Regions from separate parts of the Natronincola ferrireducens genome, predicted to be linked through region 3. Evidence: riboswitches for the same ligand, from Rfam matches in the RefSeq annotation. Region 3 holds a riboswitch; each other region holds the start of a gene.

Region 1 (8,188 bases), 480 kb from region 3:
GAAATTGAAAATATACTAAGTAAAAATGCCACAGAAATGACCGTAGAAGACGTGGCTAGGGAGATGAAGTGGAAAATTAGAGCCAAGGATTGGGATGACTTCCCACCACCACAAAAATCCTTTGCTGCTGGAGAAGCCATGAGTCATTTAGAGTATCTTGTCTATCAGAAAAGAATTACTATGAATAAACACAATGGTCTATTATACTTTAGTATTTAAATTGAATTAGAAATTAACATCTAAAAATAAAAAAGTTTTTACGATAAATTTAGGGGAGCATATCATTGTGGTATGCTCTTTTAAATTTTTATCTAACTAAAACTTTATAAAGAAATTACATTAGATTTATTTTTAAAATCTGTAGTTTTTATTCCATCAAAGTAAAAGAACTGATTTTCCTTTGCAATGGGAACAAGCTGTGAAGACAAATTAAGCTCCTTCCACTGATTAATCAAAAGATAAAGCAATAAAAAATTAAATAAGGTTTAAACTAATAGTAGAACATAAAGAATTGAGGATATGTAATGGTAAAAAGGCAATTAAATAAAAAGCTTATTTTTATACTTATTAGTATTGTGATAGGTCTTCTCGTATGGTTATTATGGAAATATGAAGTGTGGAATTTTATATCCATCGACTATTTAAGAAAATTTACAGGTAGGATACGACGTTTAGGCTTCCTAGGAGTACTTCTCTATCTTGTAAGCTTTGCCTTAGGTACAATGTTGCTTTTACCTAGCTTACCGTTTGCACTTTTAGGTGGAATTACCTATGGAACGGTATTAGGTATTGTATATGCTACTATAGGAGATTTGTTAGGGGCATCCATGGCATTTGTCGTTGCTAGGTACATAGGGAGGGAGAGAATAGAAAAAAGATTAAAAAGCAGCAAGGCTTTTCATGAGATAGATGAGGGGGTTAAACAGGATGGATGGCGGATTGTTGTTTTAACTCGGATGGTGCCAATTATTCCCCATTGGCTACAAAACTATGTCTATGGGTTGACAGGAATTTCATTTACAACCTATGCCTTTGTAACCCTATTATGTATTATTCCTGGAACAGCTGTATGGATTTTTGCTATAAATACAGTAGGTAGAGATGAAGGCGATGCAAAGAGAACAATGATTTACCTAGGAATTGCTGCAGTAGCAATTGTGGTTATCTCTTATTTACCTAAATGGATATATAAAAAGAAAATATTAAACAACAAGCAGGAGTGAAAAACCTCCCCTCTGGTTCGTTATTGACAATTTGTATCAGAGGGGAGGTTTTTTCAATGTACTCTAAATATTTTATAGATAGAAGGTTATTTTAGTAATAGACCTCCTCTAAAAATAAACCCTGGGGGGGAAGGGTTTGCCCAGCCATGGATCTGTTTTTACCCTCAAGTATTTCATCAATATGGGAGATGTTTTTTTGCTTTAAACCAATTTCTACTAAAGTACCCATAATAATACGAACCATATTATATAAAAAGCCGTCTCCTATGAAAATAAACTTCACCATATGTTTTTCTTTAGTAATAGATATTTCTTGAATGGTTCTTACAGTAGATTTATTGGTCTTTTTTACAGAAGAAAAACCAATGAAATCATGGGTTCCAACTAATTTTTCTGCTGCTTCCTTCATTAATTCAATATTTAGTTTATCAACAAGGTGATAACTATATTTTCGATGAAAGACTGATGGAATCCAATCATTCCAAATGTAATAAACATATTTTTTGTTTTTTACATTATAGCGACTATGGAATCTCTCTCCCACCTCTGCTACTTCCTTAATTACAATATCCTGTGGCAAATAATAGTTCATATATTTGTGGATTTCTTTGGTTGACATATTGGACTTAGTATGGAAATTAGCCACTTGTCCTTTAGCATGAACCCCTGCATCCGTTCGACCCGACCCGATAATCTCTATAGGGAAATCTACCATCTCACTAATAACATGCTCCAATTTTCCTTGAATAGTTTCACCAGAACTCTTTAATCTTTGCCATCCATTATACCTGCCACCATCATATTCTATTACTAATTTAATATTTCTCATTACATCACTCCTTATTTATTATCATAACATTTTAATGGTAATATTTACATTGTTATATAGATTTTATTCCTTATTTACTTTGGTTAGGGAATTAATTGAAGTAGGCCCTAGGATAAATTTCATCCCCTCAAAAAGGATGGTTTTTACTATGTAGAAATTTGTAAAATTTACAAGAAATACAAAATTTATCCTTTACTATATAGTGTAGTTACTATATACTAGAATACGTGAGGATTAAGACCTACTATTAATTCATAATGGGTAGGTATTGGGATCTACTGTATAATTTATGGGAACTGAATAGATTAGAATTCTGATAATAGCAAACTTATTGAAAGATAAGGACGCAAAGCTATGGGCCTAATGGATAAATTCCAATGGTTGCCAGGTTGCCAAAGAGTTAATTTTTAAGTTATTCATTTGCTTATAAGATTAATTATTGTGCAATAAAGCAGCCAACTGTTTGGCTGCTTTTAAATTTTTAAATTGCTTTAGAGATTAGCATAGGAGGATCATTAGTATAATGATAAATTTGAAAAAATCTACTTATCTTAATTTAGTGAAGCATGACTTTTCTTTAGAGATACTTGTGCATTCCAATAATGTTGCCAATATTGCTATAAAGATGGCTGATGTGATGAAGCTATGTCATAATGAAAAACTAAGACTCCACGAAGAAGCCCTATATCATGATATTGGTAAAAGTAAAATTCCTGAATCTATTTTGTATAAAACAGGAAGATTATCTACAGAAGAGTGGAAAATTATGATGAAACATCCCATTTATTCAGAGGAGTTATATTTAAGTATTAGGAACTTAGATGAGGAGACGATAAAAATTGCACAAGTAATAAGGCATCACCATGAAAATTGGGACGGCACAGGCTATCCTGATAAAATGGCTAAGAAAAGAATTCCATTACATAGTAGAATTATAAAGATAGCAGACATGTTTGAGGCTATGACCCAACCTAGAATTTATAGACCTTTTAAAATAGAGAACACCTTAGAAGTGATGGAGCAGCTGGCGGGAAAGGAAATAGATCCATATATTTTTCACAAAACTTATCCTATACTACATAAATTATTAGAGAATAACCTCCAAGAGAATACAATGCATTGGAAAGTGAAAAGTATTGTCGGTGGTTAACTAATCTATATTAAGGGACTTCAATGATGACAACACAGTTTTTAATAAATTAAAATATTATCTAAGGCAATTAAGTTAAGAATAATAACTAAAAATCTCCACAAAACTAATAATTAGTAGTTTTGTGGAGATTTTTTAATAAAGTAGAGACTGGGTAAAAGGAATCTTTTGAAAAATATAGAATAAAAAAAGTGGCATTAAAAATCTCTAAATACAAAATTATAAATAAAGAAAGGCATTGATGAATATGACTTATGAAATTGAATTGATTAAAAAACATCAGCTTCAAACCAATCGTTGGTCAGGAGGAACTACAACTCAGCTTGCAATTTATCCTAAGGATGCTATCTATAGTAATGAAGGAAACTTCACATGGCGCTTAAGCTCAGCAAGGGTTGAAGTAGAGGAATCTGTTTTCACACCACTCCCCAACATTCAGAGGGTTCTTATGATTATTGAAGGAGAACTCCTGCTACAACATCAAGGCCATCATAAAAGTATTTTAAAACCATTTGACCAAGATAGATTTAGCGGAAGCTGGACAACGAAAAGTGTTGGATTTTAATTTAATGATGGGTGAGGGCTGTGAAGGTGAATTGGAGGCTATACACCTTGAAGGAAATCAATCCAATAGTATGTCCTTCCATAGCAGAGAGGAATTTTCACAAAATGTTGAAGCTATCTATTGTGTAAAGGGACAAGTAAAATTAAAAATTTCAATAGATAATAGTATGATCTTGGATGAAGGAGATATTATTTTAATAACAAAGAAAGGGAATTTCAGTGACCTGCAACTAGAGATGTATAACCTAAAGGATGAAAAAGCCCACCTAATTAGAACGAGTATCCACTACTAAAGAAGAAAGAAAATGATTTATAGAAAATTGCTATATACTAAAATAATATAACCCTATAAGGAAAATTAATAGCTATGGAAAAAACAGGGCAGGCTCAAGTCATTTACAGTAAATAAAGGGTGGACTATAGAAAAAACCTATAGGTAACCCACCTACAAGGTTGAAAACTTGAGTCAATGATGTATAATATGATTAAAAATTATAACCCAAAGGAGCTAGATGAAATGAAGCTAATTTATCAGGGAAAAACAAAGGATATATATGCTTTGGAGGATGGAAACTATTTACTTAGATTTAAGGATGATGTTACGGGAGAAAATGGTGTATTTGATCCAGGAGCCAATACCGTCGGTCTAACGATTGAAGGTGCTGGTAAGGCCGGTCTTAGATTAACAAAATTCTTTTTTGAAATCCTAAAAGAAAAAGGAATACCTACCCATTATGTTGATGCAAACGTTGAAGAGGCAACTATGACGGTGAAAACAGCAACGGTGTTTGGCAAGGGGATGGAGGTAATCTGTCGCTATAGGGCAGTAGGAAGCTTTTTACGCCGTTATGGTATGTATGTAGAAGAAGGACAGTCATTAGATAGATTTGTGGAGGTTACCCTTAAGGATGATGAACGGCAGGACCCCCCTATTACTGAGGATGGGCTGGACATGCTGGGTATATTGTCAAAGGAAGAGTACAAAACATTAAAAGCCCTTACCCAAAGGATAGGAGATATAGTAAAGGAAGAATTAGCTAAAAAATCTATTGAGTTATATGATATTAAGTTTGAGTTTGGGCGCTTGAAGGAAAACAACGAAATTGTTTTAATCGATGAAATTTCTGGAGGAAACATGAGGGCCTATAAGGATGGTCAATATATTGAGCCATTAAAGCTAGAAAAATTAGTGATGGAAGGGGAGTAAAAACTATTTATTAAAGTTATAAAGTTAAAAATTTAAAAATTAGCACTCTATCACAGGGAGTGCTAATTTTTCTATTGACTGTAAATTCATATAATTGTATGATAGATTTGTACAAAGGATGATAGTCCTTTAAATTTTTAAATATCTACATAATATTAAATCATTAAGGAGGGTATTTATGAGTAAAGAAAAAGGAAATTTGTCGATCCACAGTGAGAATATTTTTCCTATTATTAAAAAGTGGCTGTATTCAGATCATGATATCTTCATTAGAGAGTTAATTTCCAATGCTTGTGATGCTATTACCAAGCTAAAAAGATTAAATAGTCTAGGAGAGGCCGACTTAGATGGCAAAACAGATTTTCAGGTGAAGGTTATCCTAGATAAAACAGCAAGAACCTTAAAGTTCATCGATAATGGTATTGGTATGACGGAGGAGGAAGTAAAGAAATATATTAATCAGATTGCTTTTTCCGGGGCGGAAGATTTTCTTAAGACCTATAAGGATAAGGGAGATGCCGACCAAATTATCGGTCATTTTGGTCTTGGTTTTTATTCTGCCTTTATGGTGGCAGACATTGTAGAAATCGATACTTTATCCTATAAAAACGAGGCTGGGGCCGTTAAATGGTGTTGTGATGGTGGTATAGAGTTTGAGATGGAGGATAGTAATAGAAGGGAAAGAGGTACAGAGATTACCCTTCACCTAGGACAGCAGGGAGAAACCTTCTTAAATGAATATACTGTGAAATCCACCATAGAAAAATACTGTTCCTTTATGCCCTACCCCATTTATTTTGACATAGCCGATAAAGAGCCAGAAAAGGATGGGGAAGGCAATATCATTATTACTGAACCTAAAGCTTTAAATGACACATTACCACTATATACAAAACAGCCAAATAGTTGTACAGATGAAGAGTACAAGGAATTTTACCAAAAAACCTTTAAGGATTTTCGAGAACCACTTTTTTGGATTCATCTCAATATGGACTATCCCTTTAACTTGAAGGGGATTCTTTACTTCCCTAAATTGAACACACAGTTTGATACTATGGAGGGACAGATTAAGCTATACAACAGCCAGGTTTTTGTAGCTGATAACATTAAAGAAGCTATACCAGAATTTTTACTGCTTCTAAAGGGAATTATAGATTGCCCTGATCTACCCCTAAATGTGTCTAGGAGTTTTCTACAAAATGATGGTTTCGTAAGGAAAATTTCTGATTACATTACTAAGAAGGTAGCAGATAAATTAAACAGCCTCTTTAAATCAGAACGAGAAAACTTCCAAAAATTCTGGGATGATATTAGTCCCTTTGTTAAATACGGTCTCATAAAAGATAACAAATTTTATGAAAAAATAGAATCTATTATTCTATATAAGACCACACAACAGCAATATGTAACCCTTGAAGAGTATTTTGAAAAGCATGATGGAAAACTAAACAAGGAAGTCTACTATGTTACAGATACTGTTCAACAGGCCCAGTATATTCAAATGATGCAGGCCCATGGGATAGAAGCTGTTGTTTTAGATCATGGTATTGATTCCGCCTTTATATCCCACCTTGAGATGAAAAAGAATGATATCAGCTTTAAACGAGTGGATTCAAACATCTCAGAGGTAATAAAAGATATGGATGAGGCCCCTGATGAAGAAACAGCCACAAAGGAAAGGGATATTCTGACGAAGGTTTTCAAAAATGCTTTAAATAAAGAGGATTGTCAAATCCAGCTTGAAAGCTTGAAGTCTGAGGATGTTGCAGGAATGATTATTCTGTCAGAAGAGAGCAGAAGAATGCAGGAAATGATGAAAATGTACAGTATGGGGGAATTAAATGCTGGCATGATGGGAAGTGAAGAAACCCTTGTACTGAATAAAAAACACCCTCTTGTTCAATATATTTTAGAACGGGGTGAAGAGAAGACAGAAGCAGTGGATTTGATTGCTCAACAGGTATATGATTTAGCAGTATTAAGTCATAAGTCCCTTTCTCCTGAAGCCATGACAAACTTTATTAAGAGAAGTCATCAAATCATGAGATATATGATTGGATAAAAAACTTAATTTTTTATTGAATTGTACCCTATAAAAAAGCATCTACAGAGAAGTTTGTAGGTGCTTTTTCAATATTGAGATTAGAAGAACTGGAACCCCTGGTGTAATCATAAGAGATAGAGGATATACGTAACAAACAAAGTATTCTTTAATAAAACTATTTAACCTTGGGAGACAAATCCAGTTGATTTATTGAAAAACACTATATCAAAGAAGGTGATGTCTTTGTAATAGTGTGGTAAAATGATAGAGAAATAAAAACCCTTTAAATTACATGCCAAAATTTTACTGTATAAATAAAGTCCTTTATTTGGAAAGAATATCAACTAATAGGATGATTTTTTAGGGATATAGCTACATAAGAAATAAATATGATAAAAGAAAGAAGGTCAAGCATGATAGATTTAGGCGTAATGCAAACACTCCAGGTGGTTAAAACCACTTCCTTTGGAGTTTATTTAAACTCAAAGGATAACAAAAGAGATGACAATATTCTATTACCAAAGAAACAAGTACCTGAAGGAATTGCAGTAGGGGATGAAATAGAAGTATTTGTTTATAAAGATTCTGAAGATAGAATAATTGCCACAACCGAAAAACCTAAGATAACCCTTGGAGAAATAGGGCTGCTAAGGGTAGTGGAAACCACAAAAATAGGAGCATTTTTAGACTGGGGCTTAGAAAAGGATTTATTGCTACCCTTTAAAGAACAAATTGGTAGGGTTTATAAAGATAAGGAATGTTTAGTAGGTTTGTATATAGATAAAAGTGACAGATTATGTGGAACTATGGATATATATCAATTCCTCAGCAGTGAATCTCCTTATCAAGTAGACGACAGAGTACAAGGAACCATTTACAGTATACATAGAGAAATAGGTGCATTCGTAGCAGTAGATAACAAATATCATGGTTTAATACCTCAAAAGGAATTCATAGGGAATTATAAGCCTGGTGACCAAATAGAAGGTAGAGTAACAAAGGTAAAAGAAGATGGGAAGCTGGATTTAAGCTTAAAGGAAAAAGCCTATAAACAAATGGGGGAAGATGCAGACTACATTTTAGAAAAAATGAAGGCCCAAGGTGGAAGTCTGCCATTGGATGATAATAGTGATCCAGATAAAATAAAAGATGAATTAAATATGAGTAAACG
Region 2 (8,188 bases), on a different contig from region 3:
CTAAAGAGCTTTATTTTAGCAACTCAATAACTGAAATTACTAAACAAAACTACTGAGTCAATCTTAATGATTGGCTCTTTTTATTTAATAGGAAAAGTAGGACTTTCCTATTAAATAAAAAAGACCTATATAGGTCTTTAAAGTTGATTATTTACCACTTTTATAATAGCTTGTTCCAAGCTCTATTGGAATGGCTATGTTTTCTATTCCAATTTGTTCTATTATTTTTCTCTTTTTGATATTAGGTTCACTTGGATTTAATGTTTTTATAATTCCATTAGCAATAGTCTCAAATATGTGATAGGGCATACCTATTCCCATTTCATTATCATCCCATTTGGCTGCGAATCTCGTATTTGCACATAATAATGATACATTTATATCATTATTTTCATAGGGCGTGGCTGTACATTCTGAACATACCCCTTGATTACCAGTGAATTTAATATTTGTAGGAATTCCACAATCATATGAGTATCCCTGTACTATCCTCATAGCTTGATAAGGATTGGTAATCATGATAATCACATCAGGTTTTATTTCTATCTCTTTCAAAGGTCCTACTACAACACCATAGATTTTATGATCAACATACGTTACATTTCTTTGCACATTTTTTGCAATTCCAACACTTCTGTACATATTGAATGAATGATAAAGCCTCCCCGATACTACTTCATTATCTACATCCATTAGCCCTAAGGCCCTGGAAGATGCTTTACATAAAAAATTATCTGAATTTGCTTTGAAAGACTTACCTTTTGAAGCAAGTTTTACAGTATTACAATAAGACATTTTATAGTTTACTTGTTTTATATCTAAGCTATCAAATTCTTCTTTTGTAAAAATAAATTTAATGCCTACTATATTTCGAGAAAGTCCCAGTGTATAGTTTAATTGTTTGATGATATCCTTATGACTCAATTATCTCACTCTCCATCTTTTTAAATTGTATTTAATAAGTTTACCATTCTATCGTCTAAAAAAAGTCTATTAAAGATAGAAGAAAAGGGTGTCAGGCACTTAAATTACTAACTTATTGAACAAAAAAAGTCAATCTTAACAGGTCGGCTCTTTTTGTGTGGAAAAAATCAAAGGAGAAAGACATATATCATATCCAATCTTATGATAAATGATAATAAAATTAATAAAGGAGGACAATATCAATGATAAAAATAGCCCATGTAGAAGAAGCTAAAAGACTAACAGAACTACCACACAAGGTAGTAGAGGTAGTCAGAGAACTGGTAGAAATCTTAGACAGTGAGTATGGAGAGTACGGGGATGTGGATGGTGGAGAAAACTACACCAACACACTAATTCTGCTAAACAGTGACTAATCGGTTTCCCTAATCATTCCTGAGGGCATTACACCTAAGAAATTACTAAAGGAGGCAATCATCAATTACATGGCAAATAAATTTTTAAAAAACAGTTAACATAATAAAATACCTATCACTCAAAACTGAAAAACTATTACTTAGCCTAGAGATTACCAAAAGAACACCTCTTTGTCCCCCTAGGGACAGGAAAGTATACCTAGGATTTTTTATGCCCCAAAATGGGGGGTAAGACAGACAAAATTTTTCGGTAAGAATGTACACAAGGGACGATCTTGTTGAAAAAAGAGGTAAATCCCACTAGAAAATTTTTGGTGAACTCAACTTAAAAGAGATTGTCAGAAGTTCCAAAAGATTCAGGATAAAACATTTCTTAGAAAGAAAGTGATCATTTGAAAGTGTGGGAAATGAAATTTATCATATATAATGTTATCATAAATGATAACATTATTAATAAAGGAGGACACTATTAATGATACAAATAGACCCTGCAGAAGAAGTAAAAAAACTATTTCTTTAAGCTAATAATTTACAAGCTTTAACTAGGAACAACAGGGTTTCTTATAAAACCATAACAATAAATAAAAACGCTTTAAAATATTGAAATAACAACAATTATTTGCCCAGAAATGACTAGCGAAATTTATTTGCATAGGACTTTTGGCTAATTATAATATTATTAATGTCCAAAGAATATACTACATTAGAATAACATTTATACTACTTTTGGCTAGTATCATTTATACCTAAGGATATAGAATAACAAGATATTTATTACTTACCAAGCAATAGGGAGCTATGAAGTATGACCTTTATTTGGACACTTAGGTCACATGGAGCTGGTAGTGTAACCGACCTCTTGTAAATAAATTATCAATGGGAGGGGAGGGGAGGAGTGCTTATGATTAAGTATGGATTAACTAACTCGTGACATAAAAGTAAAGTTAATCTATAGGTATAGCTTTAAATTAGTTTTTCATACATTTATAGATATACTGACCTAAGGAAGGGCAAACTGCTCAAAAGAACAGGACGCAAAGCCTAGAGTCTAAGGTGCAGATGGTATGATAACGATACCTTTGCCACTATGATAGTCTGGTTGCTGATTATAGAATCGTTATTCTAATACAGATGATAAATCAAATCTAAACTGTTTTGCTAATATGCTAATAAAGGTATAAAACAATGAATCTATATGAGATGAAAGAGGGGAATATTATGAAAAAGAGATTATTCAGCATTTTACTAGCTGTTATGCTTATTTTCTCACTAGTTCAATTTGTTTTTGCAGGCACTGAAGATTGTACTAGTCCAAAAGTCAACCCTACTACGGGGAGCTATGACAGCATCCCTATATTAGGACCAAATCCAATTCCTAGTAGCCTTGAGGCTCCAGAAGGCTGTATATTAAAAGCTTTTAAAATAGATTTAGATGAAAACGAATTAGTAGACGGCATATATAAAGTCGGAGATGATGATACTGCAAGTACAGATCTTAATTCAAAGTTTCAAGTAACAATCACAAATAATGGAGATACATTTGCTTGGGCATCAACTATGCCAGTATTTCATGTATATGTAAAAGGTGGAAATCAAGGTGGTAACTTATACAGTTATTATCCTAAATATCCTCAGGGAGTTTACAATGACTGTGGGTTAAAACAACCAGCTAATAATCCTAACAATACTGGCTCAGGCTGGAGTCATATTACTTTCTACTATTGTGAAAAGCCTATGTTCTATGAAGAGACAGCTTGGGCTTATGGTGGGAATATTGCAAGAAAGTTTACATCTATTGAGGGCTTAAATGCAAACAACTGGGGATGGACCAATGGACCTATTAGTGAAGGTGAATATGTATTGAAATTGTGGGCTGGTGCTGGTCAAAATAATCTTGATAATGGAATTCATGTTGGAAATGTTATAGTTGATTATAAAGCTGGTACAGTGATTGTAAATTATGATATATTTAGTGGTTATGCACTTCAAGAAACCCATCTATGGATTGGGAACCAAGAGCTTCCTTCAGACCGTCGGGGTCGCTTAACCAATGCTCCTGGTCAATTGGGCTTTAAGGTAGGGGAAGAATATAAATTTAATGGCGATATCTATGTTGCTGCCCATGCTGTAGTAGGTATTCCCGCGGTAGATTAGGTGACTGTAATCAAAACAAGAAAAACCCTTCTATAGGGAAGCTGACCCTACAATGCCATTAAGTACCAGAGAGGATTAATAGAATACTTCAAATACTATCATACAACACACAAGTTTTTGTTGCATATACTTATAATAAGGAGTTGTATGATTATGAAAAAAAATCGTTTTATCTACTATGGTATATTTTTACTAACGGTTTTTGACATAGCTTTTACGTCGATAGGATTACAACTGGGGATTATAGAAGAGGCAAACCCTATCATGGATTACTTTATTCATTTATCCATGATCCTATCCATAATCGGTGTGGTATTATATGTAGGAATAGCGATGATTTTTTTATACAAAGTCAGGTCTAAAATACCGTGGTTATCTAAAGCCCTCATGGGATTAACGGCTGTAAAGCTTTGGATAATGGTACTGCATGTTAGATGGGTAGCTTTATATTTTATCTCTTAATAATTCAGGGTCAATCCTTAGGGGTTGACTCATCTTCATTCTGTTTCTCCTGCAAAGCTCGCCAAATAGAGGAATAGGTAAGACCATCCACAATCGTGCCTTGAAACTCTTCATAATTTTCATAGATAAAATCATAAATTCTTTGAGGACTAGTGGTATTAAGGACTTCTGTTAATCTATAAATGGCTTTTTTAGTAGTAGGAGTTAATGCCTTCTTTTTTCTAGTAGCTTTATAGGCAATGATGTCTTCCATATAATCCTCCCAATCATGAAAAATATAGGCATGGGTAGTCTTATCACCAGACTTTCCTGTAGGGGATGGGTTATCCTTTAAGGACTGTATATTTTTTTCCATGATATGGACATACCTACTTACTGTTCTTCTATCGATATTCAACTTAGCTGCAATCTCACGATAAGATAATTTTTCAAGAAAGTGATATTTAAAAATATCAATAAGCAGTTCTTTTTTCACAGGATAACCCCCCTTTTTATTTCCAAGTATATCATAACAATAGGTGGGGATGAAGGATATTTTTCACTAATTATGTACAACAAGAAAGGGTTTTAAGGATATTGGTACATAGTTAGTGAAAAATAGAGGAAAAAAATCGTGGTTTTTCTATGAAATCCGAGGATGTATAGGGATTATTTTTACCAGTGATGCTAGATAGCCTATTTAAAAAACGTTGAATTTCAACAAGAAACAATTTTTACTAAGCCTTACTAAGACTGGGGGGTATATGTCTAAACAAGGCTTAATTTGTCAAGCGAAATATTATTACAACATTATACGATATGTGAAAATATGGTATAATATTGTAATATATGTAAGATTATGGTTGTTGTGTTGGACTGTTTTTAAATTTATGTATACTATTTTGTATTAATGTCTGTAAATCACATTAAACCAATTAATACTAAAGAAAGGAAAGGATATTGTGATTATAATTATAATAATGGTTGGTCTCCTAATCGGTTCTTTTCTCAATGTCTGCATTTACCGTATTCCTAGGGAGGAGTCCATCGTCTATCCCTCATCCCATTGCCCCAGCTGTAGCACTTCTCTGAAGCCGAAGGATTTAATACCGGTATTAAGCTATATGGTCTGCAGGGGGAAATGTTGTTACTGTCGAGAGGAAATTTCTCCCCGCTATCCCTTTATTGAGTTGTTTAATAGTGTCCTTTATGTTTTATTATATATACAATTTGGACTATCCCTGCAATTTATGGCCTATGGAGCCCTGGCTAGTATATTGCTTGCTATTAGCATGATAGATTACTATCATCAGATTATTCCTGATGGTATGGTGATTTTGATCTTCCTTATAGGGTTGGTTTATAAAGCAGTTCATATGTTGCTTTATGATACTTCCTTCCCCCTCCTTAACAGCATAGGGGGACTCTTAATGGGAGGAGGATTTTTTCTTCTGATTGCTATTATTTCTAATGGTGGCATGGGTGGTGGTGATATCAAGTTGATGGGGGTGCTGGGTTTTTGGCTGGGATGGAAAACCACCCTACTGATGATGCTTTTGTCATTTCTCATAGGGGGAGGCCTTTCGGTTTTACTGCTGGCTTTTAAGAAAAAGAGTAGAAAGGAGGCTGTTCCCTTTGGTCCTTTTATTGCTCTAGCCGCCTTTATCACCATCTGTTGGCAACGGGAAATTTTAACGTGGTATATAGAACGATTTTTCAATAACCTATAAAGGAGGAAAAGACTTGGAAAAGAATGTTTTCAAAATGTGGGAAAAAGAAATGCTTTCCATTGATATCGGTAGCCACAGTATAAAAATGGTTGTAGGAAAGTATGAAAAAAACACCGTTACCATCAATAAAGTGGTAACGATTGAAACGCCTATTGATACCTTTTATGATGGAGAAATAATTGACATGCTCCCTCTAAAGGAGGCTATTGCTGGAGCTTTACATAACCATAGAATCAAGGCCACCAAAACAGTATGTACCCTAGAGAGTACCTCTATCATAACGAGGGAAATAGATATGCCGGCTGTAAAGTATGAGCAAATGAAGGGTATGCTGGAATTTGAAATTGAACAATACCTTCCTATCGAAATAGATCAATACATCATTCAATATAAGCTATTGGAAACCTTTAAGGACGGTGAACTGGAAAAAACAAAGGTACTGGTGACGGCTCTTCCTAAGAAAATAGCAGGGGATTATCTTCATTTGATAGAGTCCTTAGGGTTAAAGCCCATAGCTTTAGACATTCACTCCAATGGGGTAGACAAGGTTTTTGCTGGGTCGGTGAAGATTAATGGGGTTAATGATTTTTCTAATAAAACCATAGCAATTATTGATTTAGGTCACACCCAGATTAATATTATCATGATTGAAAAGGGTATCTTTAAGTTTAATCGCTTGTTAAAGGTGGGGGGAAAGGATATTGATGCAAATATTTGCAATTTTCTTGATCTCTCCTTACAAGAAGCTGGACTCAGGAAGAAAGAAATTAAGGATATCAATGAAGGTGATCATCACTTTACTGCTGCTGGTAGTGAAGGGGTGGGAGAAGAAATAGCCAATGGTTATTTAGAAAAGGAAACAGAGGATTTTTCTTCTACTTCTCGACTGATGAACATTGTAAAAACCAGCATTGATAACTGGGTTGGTGAGATAGAAAAGGTATTTAAATACTACACTACAAGAAATACAGGAAACGTTATAGATGAAATCTATATCTATGGTGGTAGTGGTGAATTGGGAGGAATGCCTAGCTATCTGGAGGGGACCTTCAACATACCTACTTACAAAATAAATGCTATCAGCAATCTAAATAGAGAAAACAACGGAACCAATATCAATATAGCCTCCTATGTCAATAACATTGGGGCTTTGATAAGAAGATAGGGGGGAAAAAGGAATGAGGGATTTAAATTTTTTTGAACCCTATGTAGCAAAACAAAGGGGAATAGAAAAAAAACAAAAGGTCTTCTATAGTATATTACTGCTATTGGTGTTGGTAGTTATATCCTTTCCAGCTATTAACTTCATAAGGATAAATAATATGGAGAAGGAGATAGCTTCTATTAATGCTATTTTAGCAAGACCTGAGGTTATAGAGCAGATGCAAAGGATAGAGTATAAGGAGTCTAGGGTAGATACACTGGAAAACCAGCTACAACTATTGGCTAATATAGATCAGGGAATTGAAAACTTAGATATTATTAATGAGCTATTGGTTTATGGAGTTTTTGGAACGATACCTGAAAACCTATTTTTTCAATCTATGAGTATTACGCCAAATTCCATGACCATACAGGGTTCCGCCAAGGATAAGGGTTCCATTGCTGAATTTGAATATAATCTCCGTCTAACCCAAGCCTTTGATGAAATATTTATACCTTCTATTACTATAAATGAAGGCATCTATAACTTTGCTATTCAATTCAAAGTAAAGGATGTGAATTAAGATGAAGCTGACGAAGAGAGAGAAACGGGCTGTTTTTTTTCTGATGGCAGTGGTATTTCTAGGAGCATATTACTATTTTCTTCTAACCCCTCAATTGGCAAAGCTTCAGGATGCAAAATATGAAAAGGAAGAAGCAGAAGAGAAATTAGCTGAATATTATATTGCTGTTAATTTAGAGGAACAGCTGGATAAAACAATCGAAGAACTCAATCAAAAAGTTAAGACGGCTTCTATTAATTATTTTCCTAACATCCAGCAGGAGGAAATAATTCTTTTGATGCAGGATTTTTTAGATGCTCCTGAACTTCAAGTATCCTCCTTGGCATTCTCCCAGCCTAGGGTTGAAACCTTAGGAGAGGCTTCTTTGGATGCTATGGGGTTAAATATAGCCTATGAAGGTGATTATCAAGCCTTAAATGGTCTGTTAAAAAAGATGTGGGATTTTCAAAAAAAGATTATCTTTAATAATATCAATATCTCCAGTAAAGATGAGGGATTACTGACTGGAACCATTGGTTTAGATTTTTATCATTTGCCTGATGATGTTGAAGCTGAAGGTCTTTATGACTGGTACTTGGATCAAAATTATAAAAAGGCAAATCCTTTTAGGGCTGGTTCTTCTGAAAGAGGCGGTTCTGCAAATTACATATATAAGGCTGGGGAGTCTCTATTATTAATTGATAGAAGGTATAAGGCCTTTGAGGATATCCAAGGCCATTGGGCAGAGGAGGAAATAGATGCCTTTGGAGCTATGTACTATATCCGTGGAGATAGGGACGATTGTTACTACCCAGAT
Region 3 (8,188 bases):
GATGCCTCTGGATGTATCATAAACAAAAATGGTCTTGATGTACCGGCATTAGCAGAATATGTAAAAGAACACAAGATTGTAAAAGACTTCCCAGGAGCTGAAGAAGTAATAGATAGAAATGAAGTTTTTGCATTAAATGTAGATATCTTAATGCCATGTGCTTTAGAAAATCAAATTACAGCAGAAAATGCTGTTAATATTAAGGCTAAAATCATCAGTGAAGGTGCTAATGGACCTACAACATTAGATGCAGATAAAATTCTAGACGAAAGAGGCATCGTTGTAGTACCAGATATTTTAGCAAATGCTGGTGGTGTTACAGTATCCTATTTTGAGTGGGTACAAAACCTAATGAGATATTCTTGGACCTTTGAAGAAGTTCAAGAAAAGCAATCTCAATTAATGGAAAAAGCCTTCAATGAAATTTGGGCATTAAAAGAAGAGCATGGGGTAAACATGAGGGTAGCGGCTTACATGATGTCTATCAAGCGTGTTGCTGATGCTATGAAGTTAAGAGGCTGGTACTAGGATTTTAAAATAAAAATTATATAGTAATAGTTGGGGCAGATATTCTTCGGAGTATCTGCCTTTATTACTATTTAATCATTTAAATACAAAGAATAGCAAACAAATTATTAATAGATTAAGAACAAATCAAGTTACTTATTATACAAATTAGCAGTATAGAGAGAACATGATTGGCAACGATTAAGGAAATACCAAAGGATAAAAGCCTAGAGGCGAATATACCGCTAGTTTATAGTAATGATAGAGTAGGAACCCAGTTTACGTTGGATTTTGGAAAAGTTGCTGGGAATTTGTAGAGGATGATATTACACAGGAATTTTAAATGCAAAAAAAGAAAAGAAACTACAAAAGTTTACTAATATTCCTGTAGAAATTTACGTAAAAAAGCAAATCTATGATTTAAAAGCTTAATATTGTAAGAATAACAACGAAGAGTTTATATTTTAAACAACCCCCAAACTAGATATAATAAAATATATAGATGGGGACAATGATTTGTATTCTTTAATTGGGCACTTGGAATGCAAGGAGTCAGTAGTGCAACCTGCCAGCTAGTAATAGCTGGTTTTGTGTTCTAATCCATTAGGGGGAATTGTTACAATAAATAAACCTACTGCATATAATTTTTTTAAAATGGCAATATTCTAATGAGGTTTAGAATAATATATAGAAGCTTATTAATAATGACAGTAAAAGACCTAATAATATCATAGAATAAAAACATGGAAGAAGTGATGTGGCCTGTGGACAATAGGCAGAAAGTAACTACCTTGTTTATGAAAACCAACTTCTTAGAAAATCAACCTGGAGAGATAAAAGTTATCTATATTTATCGATATATGTCATTATTATTGACTTCCCTCTTCTATCTAATTGGCACACCCTCTGTACCCATTATATTTAAGATAGGAGTTATCTTTTTATTGTATTTATCTGCAAAAATTATGATGGGTTTCTACATAAAGCTTCACAAAAACGTATTTATCATGAAGGTATTGGTTTTATTAGAGTCTTCAGGAATTATACTATTACTATTTCCATCAGGAGGTATCAGTAGTCCTTTTATTTGGTATGCATTGAATCCCGTTTTAGTGGCGGCTAATTATTTAAATACCATCTTTTGCTGGTTGACCCTAACCCTTTATCTTGTTTCGGCAACCGCTATAAGCATCAATTTTATTAATCACTACAACCAATCAATTATAGAGATGACAAAGGAAAATGCTCACCTCGTTTTAGTATTTGTTTTAATCACATTAGCTGTTCAACTACTTTCCAATCTATGCAAAAAGCTACATGAGCAATCGCATCATTTAGTGATACAAAAAAGGGAGCTGTTAAAAGCCAATGATGCTTTACAACAGCTGAATGGAAGTCTTGAAGAATCCATGGAGCACATTATGGATCTTTATCAGGCGGTGGAGATATTCACTAACCAAAACAATCGTCAAAATCTATTTCAAGTTTTTGCAGATTATACAGAAAAACTGACAAAAACAAATTTAGCTTTTTTTTGTGGGTTACCCTATTCAAAATATAGGGAAATAATTACAGTCAGTAACGATAAAAGCATCAATAATGAGAAATTACAGATTAAAAAGGCCATTCAAGAGTATGGAGATTCCTTTAAACATACTGCTTACCCCATGGAATTTATAATTAATGCCCAAAGATACAGCCTGATAAAGGTAAAATCCTCAACCAATAGATATGGATTAATAGGAATTCAGTTAGAGGATGAGACCCAATTAAATGGGCTAAGGTTAAGACAGTTATACTTTCTTGCTAACCTATGCACTGTCATTTTAGAAAGGTTGGAGCTAGAAGAAATAGAAGAACAACTAATGCTAGTAGAAGAGCAAAATCGAATTGCTAATGAAATACATGACAATGTATCTCAACGGCTTTTTAGTATTACTTATGCCATCCATGCTTTAAATGGAAAATGGCAAAGCATTTCAAATGATAGATTAAAAGTACAGTTAGAGCATATTAGACAATCTGCCAACGAAGCTATGCAGGATCTAAGGGCTTCTATATATCGGCTAAGCTCAAGAAAGAGGGGGGAGAAGTCCCTACATAAAACCATTAACACTTATCTTAATAGCTTAGCTAATCTTAACGGTATTACCGTAGATTTTGAAATAAAAGGAGAAGAGGAACTGATTCCAAATCCAGTAAAAAAAGCATTTTTTAGGCTTATCCGTGAGGCCACAGGGAATGCAGTCCGGCACGGAAGATGTAAAGAGATACAGGTGGAAATTCACGTGGAGAAAGGAAAAATAGTGCTGATGGTACGTGATGACGGCAAGGGCTTTAACTTCAGTGCACTACAGCAAACTCAGCATAGTGGTCTAGGGATTGGAAATATGAAAAATCTTGTAGAAGCTTTTGGTGGAGAATTTCAATTATATAGCCAGTTGGGTAACGGAACAAAAATACACATTACTATTCCAACTAATAGGGGTTCTATTGAAGAGGAAGGAGGTTTAGCTATATGAAAATTGTTATAGTAGATGACCATCCCCTTGTAAGAAAGGGATTATCTCTTGTACTGGAAAACGAAAAAAATATAGAAGTAAAAGGAGAAGCTGGAACCATCACGGAGGCCTGTGAGATTATATTAAAGGAAAAGCCTGATATAGCCTTAGTTGATATAAAGCTTGGTCGGGAAAATGGCCTAGAAATTATTGAAAAAATTTTTAAAGAGAAAATAACCTGTAAATTCCTTTTATTAACCTCATCTGCAAATGAAGAGGATTTTAGACGGGCAGAAATATTAGGTGCCCATGGTTACGTCCTGAAAGAAGCATTGCCTGAGGAACTCTTATATGCCATCAATCTTGTGAACAGGGGAAGAAAGTACTATGATCCAGGATTAATGGAACTGTTAATGCAGGAGGATGACAGCGAAGAAATTTTAACAGAACGGGAGCAGGAGGTATTAAAGGCTTTAGGGAAGGGCTTGAGCAATCGGGAAATAGGCAACAGACTATTTATCACAGAGTATACCGTAAAAAAACATGTTAGTCAGATTTTAGCTAAGCTGGAGCTTGCCGATAGAACACAGGCAGCATTGTATGCCAATGCAAAGGGATTAGTAAAGTATCAATAAAATACAAAAAAATTATCCGTCTACAAAAGGCGGTTTTTTTCTGCTCCTAAAGTATACCTTTGACTACTACTCTAGTATAAACAAGGGGAATCTTTAGAGGAAAATCATCGGTAGACAAATTTAGGAGGAACTTTCTATGCGATGGAGGGATAATAAAGTAAACTCAGGAGGGAAGTTAAAGGATTTTCAAAAGGCTATACTAAAAGAAAGTAGTATTTTGGGGAATTTCTAAAAAATAAATTGAAAATTTGCATCTATATAGAAAAAACTAAGACAAAGGGGGAAAACCCTTGATTTATCCAAGAATATACCACAGGATAAGAAGCTTATATAAAGAAAGAGAAATATTTAAAATAGTATTTTACTATAGGTATATTTCTCTATTAATTACATCTACACTTTATATTGCTGGAGATTTAAATCACTCAATGCCAAGGAAAGGTTTTGTCGTAGTATGTATGACTATATCTTCCCTATTACTTCATTATCTTTACATAAAAAATGGAAAGTCTACCTTTAAAATCACTTTGTTAATATTGTTAGAAACCATAGGAAACTCTTTTATACTGATCCCTTCTGGAGGCCTAAGTAGCCCCTATGTTTGGTATTCTCTAAATACCATTCTAGTGGCTTCCATTAAGTTAAATGCTAAGTATTGTTGGTTGAATCTCTTTATTTATTTTTTTAGTTCTACTATTGCAGTTCAATTTATTGTAGAAGAAAGTAGAAGCTTTACTAGGATATTGATAGAGGAATCCAATCTCCTCCTGAGCTTTGTTCTGATCACAGGAGTTATTCAAATGCTAGTAAAGTATGCTAGGAGAATCCATAAGGAAAGCAATAGACTGGCAGCAATCAATAGACAGTTGTTGATAGCCAATAGAAAAAATAAAGAAGCTATGAATTACATAATGGAAATTTATCAAGGAGTCCACCTTTTTACAAAACAGGAGAACAAAAAGGATTTTATAGAGCTGATGATTGATTATAGCAGGAAGATGATAAGAAGCGATATGGTGGTTTTTGTAGAATGCTTTAGGGAGGCCGAGCAAACAATCATTGAAGGGTCTGGTTCTATTAGAGAAGAAGTGATTTCAGAAATATATAAAGGATGGAAAGATATGATTTCCTATGATGGACCAATAGAAGTGCAACTAAAAGGAAGAACATATCTTTTAATTGCTATTGGATGCAGTTATAGGGTTTATGGAATATTAGGGGTTGATATAACTCCTCAAATCACAGAGGATAGCTATAAGGAAACTGTAGAACAGCTAAAATTTTTAGCTAGTCTTAGTGCAGTAACTTTTGAAAAGTTTGAATTAGAAAAGATAAATGAAAGGCTATTAATCAATGAAGAACAGAATCGTATAGCTAATGAAATTCATGATGGTATATTACAAAGGATATTTAGCATATCCTGTAGCATATATACCAACATTAAGCACCTAGAACAAAAAGAAATTAGGGATATAGCCCTTGAGTTAAATAAAACAAGGAGCTATCTCAACGGGGTAATGAAGGATTTAAGGAATACGATTTACTCCCTTAGCTGGAGCAAGGAAGGCACTAATAATTTTATTGTTAATATTAAAAACTATATTGAAGAAATGAAATCATTAAACAATAGTAATATTAACCTGCACCTAGAAGGTGATCATGAAGCCTTGTCTATGGAACAAAAAAAAGCTATCTATAGAATTATATGTGAAGGTATTGGCAATGCCCTCCGACATGGAAGGGCAACAACTATAGATGTTTATCTTTCGATAGGAATGAATATGAGCTTTTTACAAATTCTAGATAATGGTATCGGCTTTGAACCTATAGCCTTAGAGAGGGAGGGAAGGATGGGATTGGGTCTAAAAAATATTCGCATCCTAAGTCAAGCCATGAACGGGAACCTAAAGCTAGATAGTCAGGTAGGAACGGGGACAAAGATAACCATCGAAATTCCTAATACAATTCAAAAGCTATACGAGGAGGAAGTAGTATGAGGGTACTAATTGTTGACGATCATCCATTGGTTAGAAGGGGGATAGCCTCTGCCCTCTCCTTTGAAGAAAGCATAGAAGAAGTAAAAGAGGCAGGTAGTATAGCAGAGGCGTTATCTATCATGTCCAAAGATAATCTAGAGATTATTATGATTGATTTAAATCTTGGCAGGGAGGATGGCCTAGAACTAGTCAATCAAGCCAAAAACAAAAATATATCAACAAAATTTGTAGTTTTAACCTCTTCCCTAAGGAAGGAAGATTTTTTTAGGGCAAAAGAAGTAGGTGTAGAGGGATATATACTAAAGGAAGCATTTCCAGAGGATATCCTCTATGGTCTAAAGGTAGTGGCAAAGGGGAAAAAGTTTTATGATCCTGAGGTTATGCAGTTTCATATGAGGGGAGATAAAAAAAGCTATTTGGATGAGCTGTCACCTAGGGAACAGGATGTTCTTGGTGAACTTGGAAAGGGCATGAGTAACATAGAAATTGCCCAAAGGCTGTATATATCAGAACATACAGTAAAGAAGCATGTCAGCAACATCCTCTCAAAGCTAAGATTAAACCACAGAACAGAAGCAGCCCTTTATATAAATAATACTGAAAGATTCGGCTACTAAGGCTTAGTGGAAAATAGTTTGTAAAGAGAGGTGAGTATCCTTTGGCAAAGAAGAAAAGAAAAAGAAAATCCATAGGGAAGTATATCCTATTAATCGGTGCCATCGTTTTCCTGAACCTTATAGGAGTAAGCTACGGCTACTGGAACGATGGTTTACAACTAATTACGTCTATTACTACAGGGAGGTTAGATGTTCGATTTGCAAGGAATCCTTCCGTTAGCATAGAATTACCAGATGTACATTTAACACCAGTAGTTTCCTGGGATGGAGATAGGATAACTATAGAAGGTGAAGTGCCCTCTGAGCACGTGAATCAATGGGTAACATTAAATTATTCTGTAGAAAATACAGGAACCATTCCAGTGAGGCTGGGGGGACAAATCATCCAACCACAAAGCAGTGGATATTTTAATCAAACTATTTCCCTACAAGAACTTTTGCAAAATTCTTCTGAGTATTCTATCCAACGTTCTTTTAACAGCCCTTTAGAATTAAATGTAAGACAATTTAATGATGATTAATATAAAGGTTTGAAAAATAGACTAAGCAGACGGAATGGTGTTGCTTAGCTTCCATTGATAGGGAGGTGTTACAGTGAAAAAAAGAATGGTAATTATTATAGCCAGTGTCATGATGGCCCTCCTCTTTATGTCCAGTGGTTATGGTTTTTGGCAAAAAAGTTTGTCCATAACAGGGAACATAACGCTTGTTGAACCTAAGGTGCCAGAAATAGCATTAGGTGGTGGAGGAGGCTCAGTGGGAGAATGTGAAGAAGACGAAGTAGAATATACAGAAGAAGAATTAACAGACGATGATCATGATGATGGAGAAATAAGTGCTGATAGCGATATAGCTATAGGTATAGATATTGATGGTGACAGAGATAGTTTAAATAGTGAAGAATCTAAGGAAGAAAAAGAACATAAAGAAGAGCCTAAGCAAAAGGAAGGTACAGTAAAACCAGTTGACACAGGAAATCCATCAGATGCCTCAACTACAGGTGACACAACAAATACAACAGATACTACTGAAGCCACGACGCCAACAGAATTTGCAAATAGATCAAATACCCCCGACAATGCCACCAGCACTTCAGATAATGCAAGTAGTACCAAAAGTTCAAGGACAACAAGTAATTCTAGGGGTACAGAAATCTCGAGCAGCTCAGATAGCACTAGTAGTTCTAGTAATTCAGATGATGGAGAAGAATAAAGAAACACAGGGGGACAAAAGATGATAGAAAAAAAGTATTTACCAACAAGAAAATCCAATTCAAAATGCCTTATATTAATTGGATTAATGATAGGATTATATCTCATAGACAATTCATCGGTGGCTTCTCGTGTGGGAAGCCAGCTTTTTATTTATTATATCAAGCCAGCCCTATGGATGGGGCTTACCCTCTTGGTGTGGTGGTTTCCTAAGACACATCCTAAAGGCAAGCTAAGACTTAGGGGATTTGTAAACCTATGGACCCTCAATCTAGGTATTATTTATATTGTTGTGTCTATACTGGCAGGAATCATTGATGGCTTTGGAAGAAGCCCCTATAGTCATACATCTATTGGGATTTTAATGAATATTATTACAGTAGGTTCTGCCATAGTAGGGATTGAATTCATAAGAAGCTATTTAATTAGCAACCTAACAAAGGAGGAGAATTATCTAGTTTTTGTTCTTATAGCATTACTTATGACGATTGTTACCATATCCTTGAATAGATTTTTTAATTTAAAAGAGCTTAAAGATGTGGTTAAATTCATAGCCCAATACTTTGCCCCAGAGTTTTGTAAAAACCTCCTAGCCACCTATTTGGTATTCTTAGGAGGACCTTTGCCAGCAATTATTTATAGGGCTATAGTTGAAGGGTTTCATTGGCTTTCACCTATCCTTCCAAATCTCCAATGGATTACAAAAGCCCTTATAGGCAT
Region 4 (8,188 bases), 500 kb from region 3:
TTCGGAATATCGTATCATCAGTTGTTACAATATCCGAATCAGGATAGAAAACATCATATTTTTCAAAATTTTCTATGACATGGCTGCTTTGTATAGGTTTTGTTAAGTCGTCATCCCCCTCTCCATCCTCTTCTATTATTCTTATCACTCTACTAAATTCTTCACTCCAATTGCTATTTGCGTCTTTTACCCTTAGAGCAATCTCATATCTTCCTTCATCTTGTAAAGACAAGCTTAAATCCTTTGAAGAATATTGATTTAAAACATTATCTTCTTTTCTAACTTCCCATAAAAATTCTTTAAGTTTATTATCATCACCAAAAACAATACTATTATTTATAAACTCCCAATGGTTATCTATTTGATTTTCTTCAAAATAAGCCATAGGTATATTTGATTCACTATCCCCTGTTTTAGACCTATCTCCTATTCCAAGGGCTAATACAGCAATGGCTACTCCAACAACTGCTGTTGCTATAGTTGCTTTAATAAAAGTATGATTTTGTTGTTTCTTAGGTTGTCTTTTTTTATAAGAATTATAATTATCCTCTTCTAAAAGTTTTGATACTTCCTGTAAATGATGGCTATTATAGGAACCACCCCTATAGAGAAACTGAAAATCCCTTAGAATTTCATGAAAATTTGTATATTCATGATCTCCCTGTTCTAAATCCTTTATAAATTCTACTATTCCATCTAAGACATTAGATTGTACATTTGTAATACTAATATTTGAACAAACAATTGTTTTTAATACAGCTGCTACGCTTTGGGCCACTCTCTTGAAGCTATGGTCATAATCTACCATCCCATCCTCTAGGAATAACAATTCATTAAATAGTATATTTCCTTCTTTTATAGTTATTTGAGACTCATCGATTAGAATATGCTTAATATCATTGGAAAAACCATCATATTTCACTATTCCTTTTAAATACTGATAAGCTAAATTCAAACCTTCTTCTATAGTGAGGGTATTATTCTTCACATATTCTGCTAAATATTGGGATTTTTTGAAGCTAGTGACAAGAACAATTCCTTCATTAAGCTCCTCAAAATAGACTAAGTTGTTTAATAATTGTAATTGTTCCTTTACTTCCTGCTGTAGAAATCTTTGGACATTTAAAATATTGATTATAACAAATTTACTGTTATCTTCCTTAAAGGAACCGATAAAAATCTTTTGTTCATCAGTGGTTTTGAATATATCATGAATATTAAATTGATAAATATACTTGCTGGCCATTTTAAAAACCTACCTTACTTGTAAATTTTACTTTTATATTTATATTTATAGGAACCCTTAAGATATTTATTTAAAGATATTTATTTTGACTTCTATTTAATAAAAAATAAGAGCACCCTTTACTTAAGGCGCCCTATAGTTTAATATCCTATTACTACTATATATTTGGCAACCTGGCAATCATAGGAATAGTACTTCCCTTAGATCCATAGCTTTGCGTCCTCATTTTTCAATAAGTTTGCTATTATCAATATTATTAAATTTTATAATGGTTATTATGTGAATCTAACATACTACACCATAAGACATATTTTTCTACATTTTTTTTAAAATTCCTTCTTTTCTGTTGTATATAATAAATTTTAAGGAGGGATTAATAATAATATATTGTGATTGTATGTTCTTTAAATAATATTCCACTACACTTACTTCCAGGATTTAGAACTTAATCTCTACTTGGAGAAATGAAAGCTTTAGCAATACACTAAAGGCTAATAATATAGGATGAAAAAATATGAGAAACATAAATTTTAAAAACCTCTTGAAGCATAAAATCTTCAAGAGGTCAGACATTACCCATTGTTTCTTAACATTTAAACTTAGTATACTTGCTTGTATTTCCTCTGCCACCACTGCAAATCCTCTAGATGGTTCCATGACTGTATTTAGTGATAAATTAAAACTTCCAGCTACATTCTTTAATATATTGATGATATTTTAAGTATATATGTATCATTTAAAAACAGATAAAACCCACTTATCTTTCAAAAACAATTTGGCCGTCCATAATTGTCATATCAACCTTGGTATCTCTAATCTCTGATACCTCTATATTGAATAGATTTTTATCAAGAACCATAATATCTGCAAATTTGCCTATCTCCAACGTTCCAAGTTCATTTTCCCTGGATGTTCCGTAGGCGGAACCATAGGTATAGGATCTCAACACTTCATACATCGTGAGCTTTTCCTTTGGATTCCAACCACCTTTAGGTTCTCCATCATTATGGAGCCTTGTGACAGCTCTGTAAATTTCTATAAATGGATCATTATCTACAACTGGACAATCACTGCCAAGGGCCAAAACGCCAGCGGCATCATAAAGATTCTTAAGAGGCCAAGTTTTCTCTGCCCTAGCTTCTCCCAACGTCATTCTATATGGATTAGCATCAAAAGTCTGGGTAATCGCAAGATGCTCTGGTTGAACTGACGGGATTATACCTAAGCCTCTGACTCTTTGTATATCATCAGGATGTACCAGTTCAAAATGCTCTATACCATGTCTGGCTTTATTTTGTCCAAACTTCTTTATAGCACTTTCATAAAAATCCAATGCCATTCTAGCAGCTCCATCTCCACAACAATGTAGTCTAATAGAAAACTCTAGCTTATGGGCTTCCTCTACAGCCTTGGCAATAGCATCAAGATCCGATAGAGGAAGTCCCTTATTGCCAGGACTGTCAGCATAATCATTAAGCATCAAAGCAGTATGGGTTGTAGGAACACCATCCATAAATTGTTTTAACAAAGTAATTTTTCGCTTGTCGGTATTATGTTTTCTCCTCAGCTCAGCTGTTTTCTGTAAATCCCCCAATAGATCGGCAGCTGAATGTATCCTTACATGTAATTCTCCATTATCCTCTAATTCCCTATATGCTTCATAATCTCCCATATTTAATCCAAAATATGGCTGCATATCATTTACTGATGTTATGCCAAATTCTATAGCATTTTTAGTATAGGCCTTTACATAACGTTTGTCCTTCTCCATTGAGGAAGCAAGAGCAAGAACACCCACCAAACCCAAAGCTGTTTCATATAGAAATCCTGATGGTTCTCCGTTTTCTAACCTACCTATTTCTCCATACAATGGATCAGGAGTATTTGCATTTATACCTGCAACCTCTAACGCTTTACTGTTTACCCATGCCCCATGTGCCTCTGCATTTAATAAAAATACCGGCTTATCTGGAAAATATTTGTCTAATGTGTACTTTGTAGGTAGTTGTTTGTTATTCCAAAAGACATGATACCAATTAAATCCAAGTATCCATTCTGTCATAAGATTAGGGTTGACATCAACAAAGTCTTTCAGCATCTTTGCCGCCTCTTCTTCAGAAGTAGCCTTACCTAGATTTACATAGGTCTTATACATACCTGCTAAAATTAGATGGGTATGACTATCATAAAAAGAGGACATTATTAGCTTATCTCCTGCATTAATTATTTTAGTATCGGCATCCACAAAATTTTCCATATCTTGAGGACTACCTATTCCTATAATTTTATTGTTTTTAACTGCTACAAAACCCTTAAAAGGATTTGGCGTGATACTATCAAATATAGCATTTCCTTTTAGAATTAAATTTGCTTTCACTATTATCTTCTCCCCTTCTGGATTGATTGTTAAATTCTATATTCTTTTCATCCTAAGCCATGATAAACCCCATGATCAGATAGCCAATCATGCCGATTACAAAAGGAATGCTGATTAAAGGTAAAGCTGTTTTAGAATAGTCCATATTTTTTATGCCTGTGGATGCACATGTGACTGTGACAGCATCACTATAAAAGCAAGTATGACTCCCAAATGCTGTTGCCGCTGCCACCACGCCGATGGCCATGAATATGTTTACTTCTAAAGCTACTGCCAGAGGAAGAATTATAGGGAATGAAATAGCTGCAACACCCCAAAAGCTCCCTGTGGAGAAGGCAATTGCACCTACAACTAGGAATACAACCGCAGGAAAAAGGGCAGGACTTAAAATCGGAGTTACACTTTCAATAACATAGGGTGTAAGTCCTAACATATCGTTGAAATTTTGTAATACAAATGCAACTAAAACAAGACCTGTTACATACAACATATCCTTAAAACCCTCTACAGTATAATCACAAAATTTTCCTAAGGTAATTAGTTTCTGAGGGAAAAGTAACACAAAACATGTTATCAATGCAAATATCACTCCAAGTAGTATATCCTCTGTATATATTGTAACTCCAATTAAAATAAGCATAGGTATTATGAAATTCAAAGCACTTGAAGTTTTTATTTCTTTGGTTGATGCTATTAATTCCTCAGACTCTTCTCCCTCTTTATAATAATCTTCAGGGAAAACTTCGCCATATAATAGGGCTCTCTCTTCTGCTTTTTTCATAGGACCAAATAGTGGTATAATTCCTAAGCAGAATAGGGGTACCACCACTACAGCAGCCCATGCATAAAGCATATATGGTATAGCCCTGGCATAGGCAGCAAAGCCTGACATATCCGTTATAACTCCTACTGATTCAATCTGTGCAGCATATAAAACACCCCACGATGAAAATGGTACCAATATACAGACGGCCGCGCCTGTTGAATTAACTATAAAGGCCAGATACTGTCTTGAAACCTTAAATCTATCTGTAAGCTTCTGCATTGCTATACCAACACCCAATGCATTAAGATAATCTTCTACAAAAATAATTAAACCTAAAATCCAAGTTAAGATAAGGGTTTTTTTCCGAGTATTTGCTATCTTTGCTCCTATATCGGAGAAGCCCATTGCTGCACCTGAGAACTCCAAAATTTTAATTAAAGCTCCGAACAATCCAAACATTAAGATGTAATAGGCTGAGTCTCCAAATTCAGTAAAGGTTACATCCATCCACAAATTAAACCAGTCCCCTTGGGCTATAATGATTGTTGCTACGAAAGTTCCCAACAGCAATGACTCCAGTGCCCTCTTGCTAATTATTGCTGTTACTATAACAACAACAACTGGAACCAAACTAATTATTCCATAAGAATCCACGTTACTCCCTCCTTTTAAATTTAATATCTAGTTGTAGATATTTCTATTTTTCATCCTCCCTTCTAACAACATAGATTATTATTATATACTAGCAATTTTTATGCCATTTTGAATATTCTGAAATTTATAGATTCTATATTCTTAATTTGATTAAAATGTACTTATATACTTACACTTATCCCTATTAGCTTACTAAGCTTCTTGTACATTATAACAAACACAAAACAGTGTAATTTTCTAATTACACTGTTTCTTTGCACTTACACTCTAATTATTTAAGACCTAGCCTGTTCATCTTTTGATAAAGTAATGGTCTAGAAATTTTAAGGTATTTGGCTGCCTTTGTCTTGTTTCCATGAAACATTTCAAGAACTTCTTTTAATAGTTTTGTTTCTGCTTCTCTCTTGATTGCTTCAATTGGATTTTCGTACTTGGTTAACATGCTAAATTTAAAGAAATCACTCTTTAAGTTGCTACCAAAATGTTCAATTTTCAATTTATTCCCCTCTACATAATTTATGGCTTTTTCAATAACATTATGTAGTTCTCTGACGTTTCCAGGCCAATTATATTGGCATAGATATTCATATACTTTTTTGTCTACCTCCGTTACATTTTTCCCAAGTTCTAAGTTTAACTGTTCTAGTTTAGCCGTCACTAATTCTGGTAAGTCCTCTAAACGCTCTCTTAATGGTGGTACATTTATGGTAAAAACATTGAGTCTATAGAATAAGTCTTCTCTAAACCCTCTATTTTTTATCAATTCTTGCAAGTCCTTATTTGTGGCTGCAATAATTCTTACGTTTATTGGGATGCTTTTTTCACCCCCTACTCTATCTAATTCCTTTTCTTGAAGAACACGTAATATTTTTGGCTGAAGGGTTAAGGGCATCTCACTTATTTCATCAAGAAAAATAGTTCCTCCATTAGCTAATTCAAATTTTCCCTTTTTTCCTCCTTTTTTAGCTCCAGTAAAAGCACCCTCCTCATAACCGAACAGTTCTGATTCTGCTAATGACTCTGGAAAGCTAGCTGTATTTACTTTAATAAAATCTTGAAAACTTCTACCACTTAAATTATGTATGGAATGGGCTACAAGTTCTTTGCCCGTCCCCGTTTCCCCATTTATTAATACAGTTGAACTTGTGTTTGAGGCATATTTTATCTGACGCCGTAATTCTTTGGTTTTTTCAGACGAACCAATAATATTATCTATTGAATACTTTGTTCTCCATAATTTTCTGAACTCCTCACGATAATATTTTAATTCCTCATCCAATAATGAAGTGTATTTACCAATAAATTCTTCTAATGAACTAAAATCCTGGATCATATCATATTCCAGTACTCCTACAATCTTCCCATCCCTATTTAATTGAACCTGTGTGCTTACACTCATCCTTCCCTCATGAAAGTAAAAATCAGTATTGAAAACTTTATCCCCTTGTAACAACTCCATCATTTTTGAAGGGGGAAAGACCTCATTAACAGATTTATTTAGAGATTTCTTTAAATCTACTTTAATATATTCGGCACACTGTTGATTCATATAAGTTACTTTGCCATCAGTATTAATAATCATTAATCCCAATATATTTTCTAAAAAAAATTTATAATCATCACATTTAAACATACTCTACACCAACCCTTTTTATAAAGTTTGAATTTCACAACTCTCAAGTTTTAAAAGACAATCATTTGTACCCCTAGTTTTAGTTCATTCTACTAATCTAGAGTATTAATCTCAAAACTTAGTCTAAATAAAAAGGCTGTTTTTAAAAAATATTTTATTATTGGATGTATACTTAAATTGCTATCTTTAAAGATTAATTCCTCTATATGAATACTCTAGTTCTATAATTTTACTTTATATTGTTTATTCGATATAAAATTCCCCATTCCTCCTTAAAATATTATTGTTTCCTATGAGGATGGTCTACCATCAAACGCTTATTTGTAGATTCTAATTCCCTTGTCCTTTTTTCAACTAGTTTCTCTATATCTTGGTTCATATTACATGTTTCCCTAAACATTTTATCATTTTGAACAACTAAATTTTTAGGATTTTACTCTTCTTTTGTAATTTGTGAAATAATTTTAAAAGAAGCAGAAAAAATTTCTACTCCTTTCTTGCAATCCCTATAAAAAATTTGAAAAACTTCTTCTTATTCTTTGTTTATAGCAATTTATTCTTTGTCTAATTTGCCTAATTCTTTACATTTCATTATCCACGATCTACATCGTACAATGCTTTACGAACAAGTATTGGTCCAATAAGTTCAAAAACAACTACGGCTGCAAGAACCACTGGCATAATTGTATCCGGTGCAAAAATCGGTTTTTGTTCAGCGATAATAGCTAAACCAATAGCCACACCAGCCTGAGGGGTTAGAGCTCTTCCTAGATTACGCTTCCAACTTATTGGAAAAAGTGTTAGTGCAGTTCCTACACGACTACCCACCAATTTCGCAAAAAAACGTGCAATGATATATATCAATCCAATTTGCCCTACCACTGGAAGAACTGATAAATCCAGTTTTGCCCCTGCTAAGGTGAGAAAAATAAGTAAAATGGGGTCCTCAACATTCATAAGTGATCTGCTAATACGATGGGGGTTTCGAGAAAAATTGATATAAACGGTACCAGCTGTAATTGCCGCTAGTAAGGCAGGTGTATCCCATTGATTCGATAATCCTACTGTTATTAGGACTGCACCTAGAACGGATACTAAAATACGGGTATCACTTTTAGCCTTATGGGATGTAACTACTAAAAATACCCCTGCGACTATTCCCAACAGTAATGCAATCCCTATATTCCGTCCAGCCATCACAATAGCAGGCGTGCTTGCTGTATCAGTTGCAGCTAAACCCGCTTGCATAAAACTAATAACAATGCCAAAAAGTGTAATGGCGAACAAATTGTCCAAAGCTACTACTGACAAGAGCACTTTACTGAAGTCCCCCTTTGTAGGAGTTTCCCGAATGCAGGCAATAATAGCTCCTGGAGCTGTAGCAATGCTAATCACCCCAAAGACGAGGGCATATCGAAACGGTAAACCAAACAAATATAACGAACCAAATACAAGACTTAAGGTCAAAAGAGCCTCCACCATAAAAACTTTGGTTGCATCTTTAGCTAACTT

Evidence for each region. Region 3 has a riboswitch for cyclic di-GMP ahead of BLS22_RS01660 (sensor histidine kinase). Riboswitches for the same ligand answer to the same signal wherever they lie in the genome.
Region 1: another riboswitch for cyclic di-GMP. It lies ahead of BLS22_RS03840 (HD-GYP domain-containing protein); the one in region 3 lies ahead of BLS22_RS01660 (sensor histidine kinase).
Region 2: another riboswitch for cyclic di-GMP. It lies ahead of BLS22_RS07270 (hypothetical protein); the one in region 3 lies ahead of BLS22_RS01660 (sensor histidine kinase).
Region 4: another riboswitch for cyclic di-GMP. It lies ahead of BLS22_RS03955 (hypothetical protein); the one in region 3 lies ahead of BLS22_RS01660 (sensor histidine kinase).

Annotation. Positions count from the first base shown of each region.
Region 1 is NZ_FNFP01000001.1:847,880-856,067, forward strand. Features, by position in the region: gene BLS22_RS03825 (MBL fold metallo-hydrolase) at 1-219, shown strand, start outside; gene BLS22_RS03830 (TVP38/TMEM64 family protein) at 525-1,223, shown strand; gene truA (tRNA pseudouridine(38-40) synthase TruA) at 1,315-2,052, opposite strand; cyclic di-GMP riboswitch class I at 2,364-2,449, shown strand; gene BLS22_RS03840 (HD-GYP domain-containing protein) at 2,576-3,202, shown strand; gene BLS22_RS03845 (HutD family protein) at 3,444-3,767, shown strand; gene BLS22_RS03850 (cupin domain-containing protein) at 3,754-4,059, shown strand; gene BLS22_RS03855 (phosphoribosylaminoimidazolesuccinocarboxamide synthase) at 4,284-4,973, shown strand; gene htpG (molecular chaperone HtpG) at 5,152-7,035, shown strand; gene BLS22_RS03865 (CvfB family protein) at 7,431-8,188, shown strand, end outside.
Region 2 is NZ_FNFP01000002.1:354,027-362,214, reverse strand. Features, by position in the region: gene BLS22_RS07275 (DUF169 domain-containing protein) at 148-924, opposite strand; gene BLS22_RS15080 (hypothetical protein) at 1,167-1,340, shown strand; cyclic di-GMP riboswitch class II at 2,123-2,206, shown strand; cyclic di-GMP riboswitch class I at 2,340-2,447, shown strand; gene BLS22_RS07270 (hypothetical protein) at 2,559-3,494, shown strand; gene BLS22_RS07265 (DUF5658 family protein) at 3,648-3,956, shown strand; gene BLS22_RS07260 (sigma factor-like helix-turn-helix DNA-binding protein) at 3,967-4,431, opposite strand; gene BLS22_RS07255 (prepilin peptidase) at 4,898-5,665, shown strand; gene pilM (type IV pilus assembly protein PilM) at 5,679-6,830, shown strand; gene BLS22_RS07245 (PilN domain-containing protein) at 6,844-7,392, shown strand; gene BLS22_RS07240 (S-layer homology domain-containing protein) at 7,394-8,188, shown strand, end outside.
Region 3 is NZ_FNFP01000001.1:365,232-373,419, forward strand. Features, by position in the region: gene BLS22_RS01655 (Glu/Leu/Phe/Val family dehydrogenase) at 1-528, shown strand, start outside; gene BLS22_RS15470 (pseudouridine-5'-phosphate glycosidase) at 699-824, shown strand; cyclic di-GMP riboswitch class II at 1,003-1,086, shown strand; gene BLS22_RS01660 (sensor histidine kinase) at 1,272-3,029, shown strand; gene BLS22_RS01665 (response regulator) at 3,026-3,643, shown strand; gene BLS22_RS01670 (sensor histidine kinase) at 3,934-5,640, shown strand; gene BLS22_RS01675 (response regulator) at 5,637-6,257, shown strand; gene BLS22_RS01680 (hypothetical protein) at 6,299-6,778, shown strand; gene BLS22_RS01685 (hypothetical protein) at 6,852-7,469, shown strand; gene BLS22_RS01690 (signal peptidase I) at 7,491-8,188, shown strand, end outside.
Region 4 is NZ_FNFP01000001.1:865,528-873,715, reverse strand. Features, by position in the region: gene BLS22_RS03955 (hypothetical protein) at 1-1,246, opposite strand, end outside; cyclic di-GMP riboswitch class I at 1,411-1,499, opposite strand; gene BLS22_RS03950 (hypothetical protein) at 1,761-1,967, shown strand; gene BLS22_RS03945 (amidohydrolase) at 2,004-3,623, opposite strand; gene BLS22_RS03940 (Na+/H+ antiporter NhaC family protein) at 3,676-5,043, opposite strand; gene BLS22_RS03935 (sigma-54 interaction domain-containing protein) at 5,315-6,676, opposite strand; gene BLS22_RS03930 (cation:proton antiporter) at 7,268-8,188, opposite strand, start outside.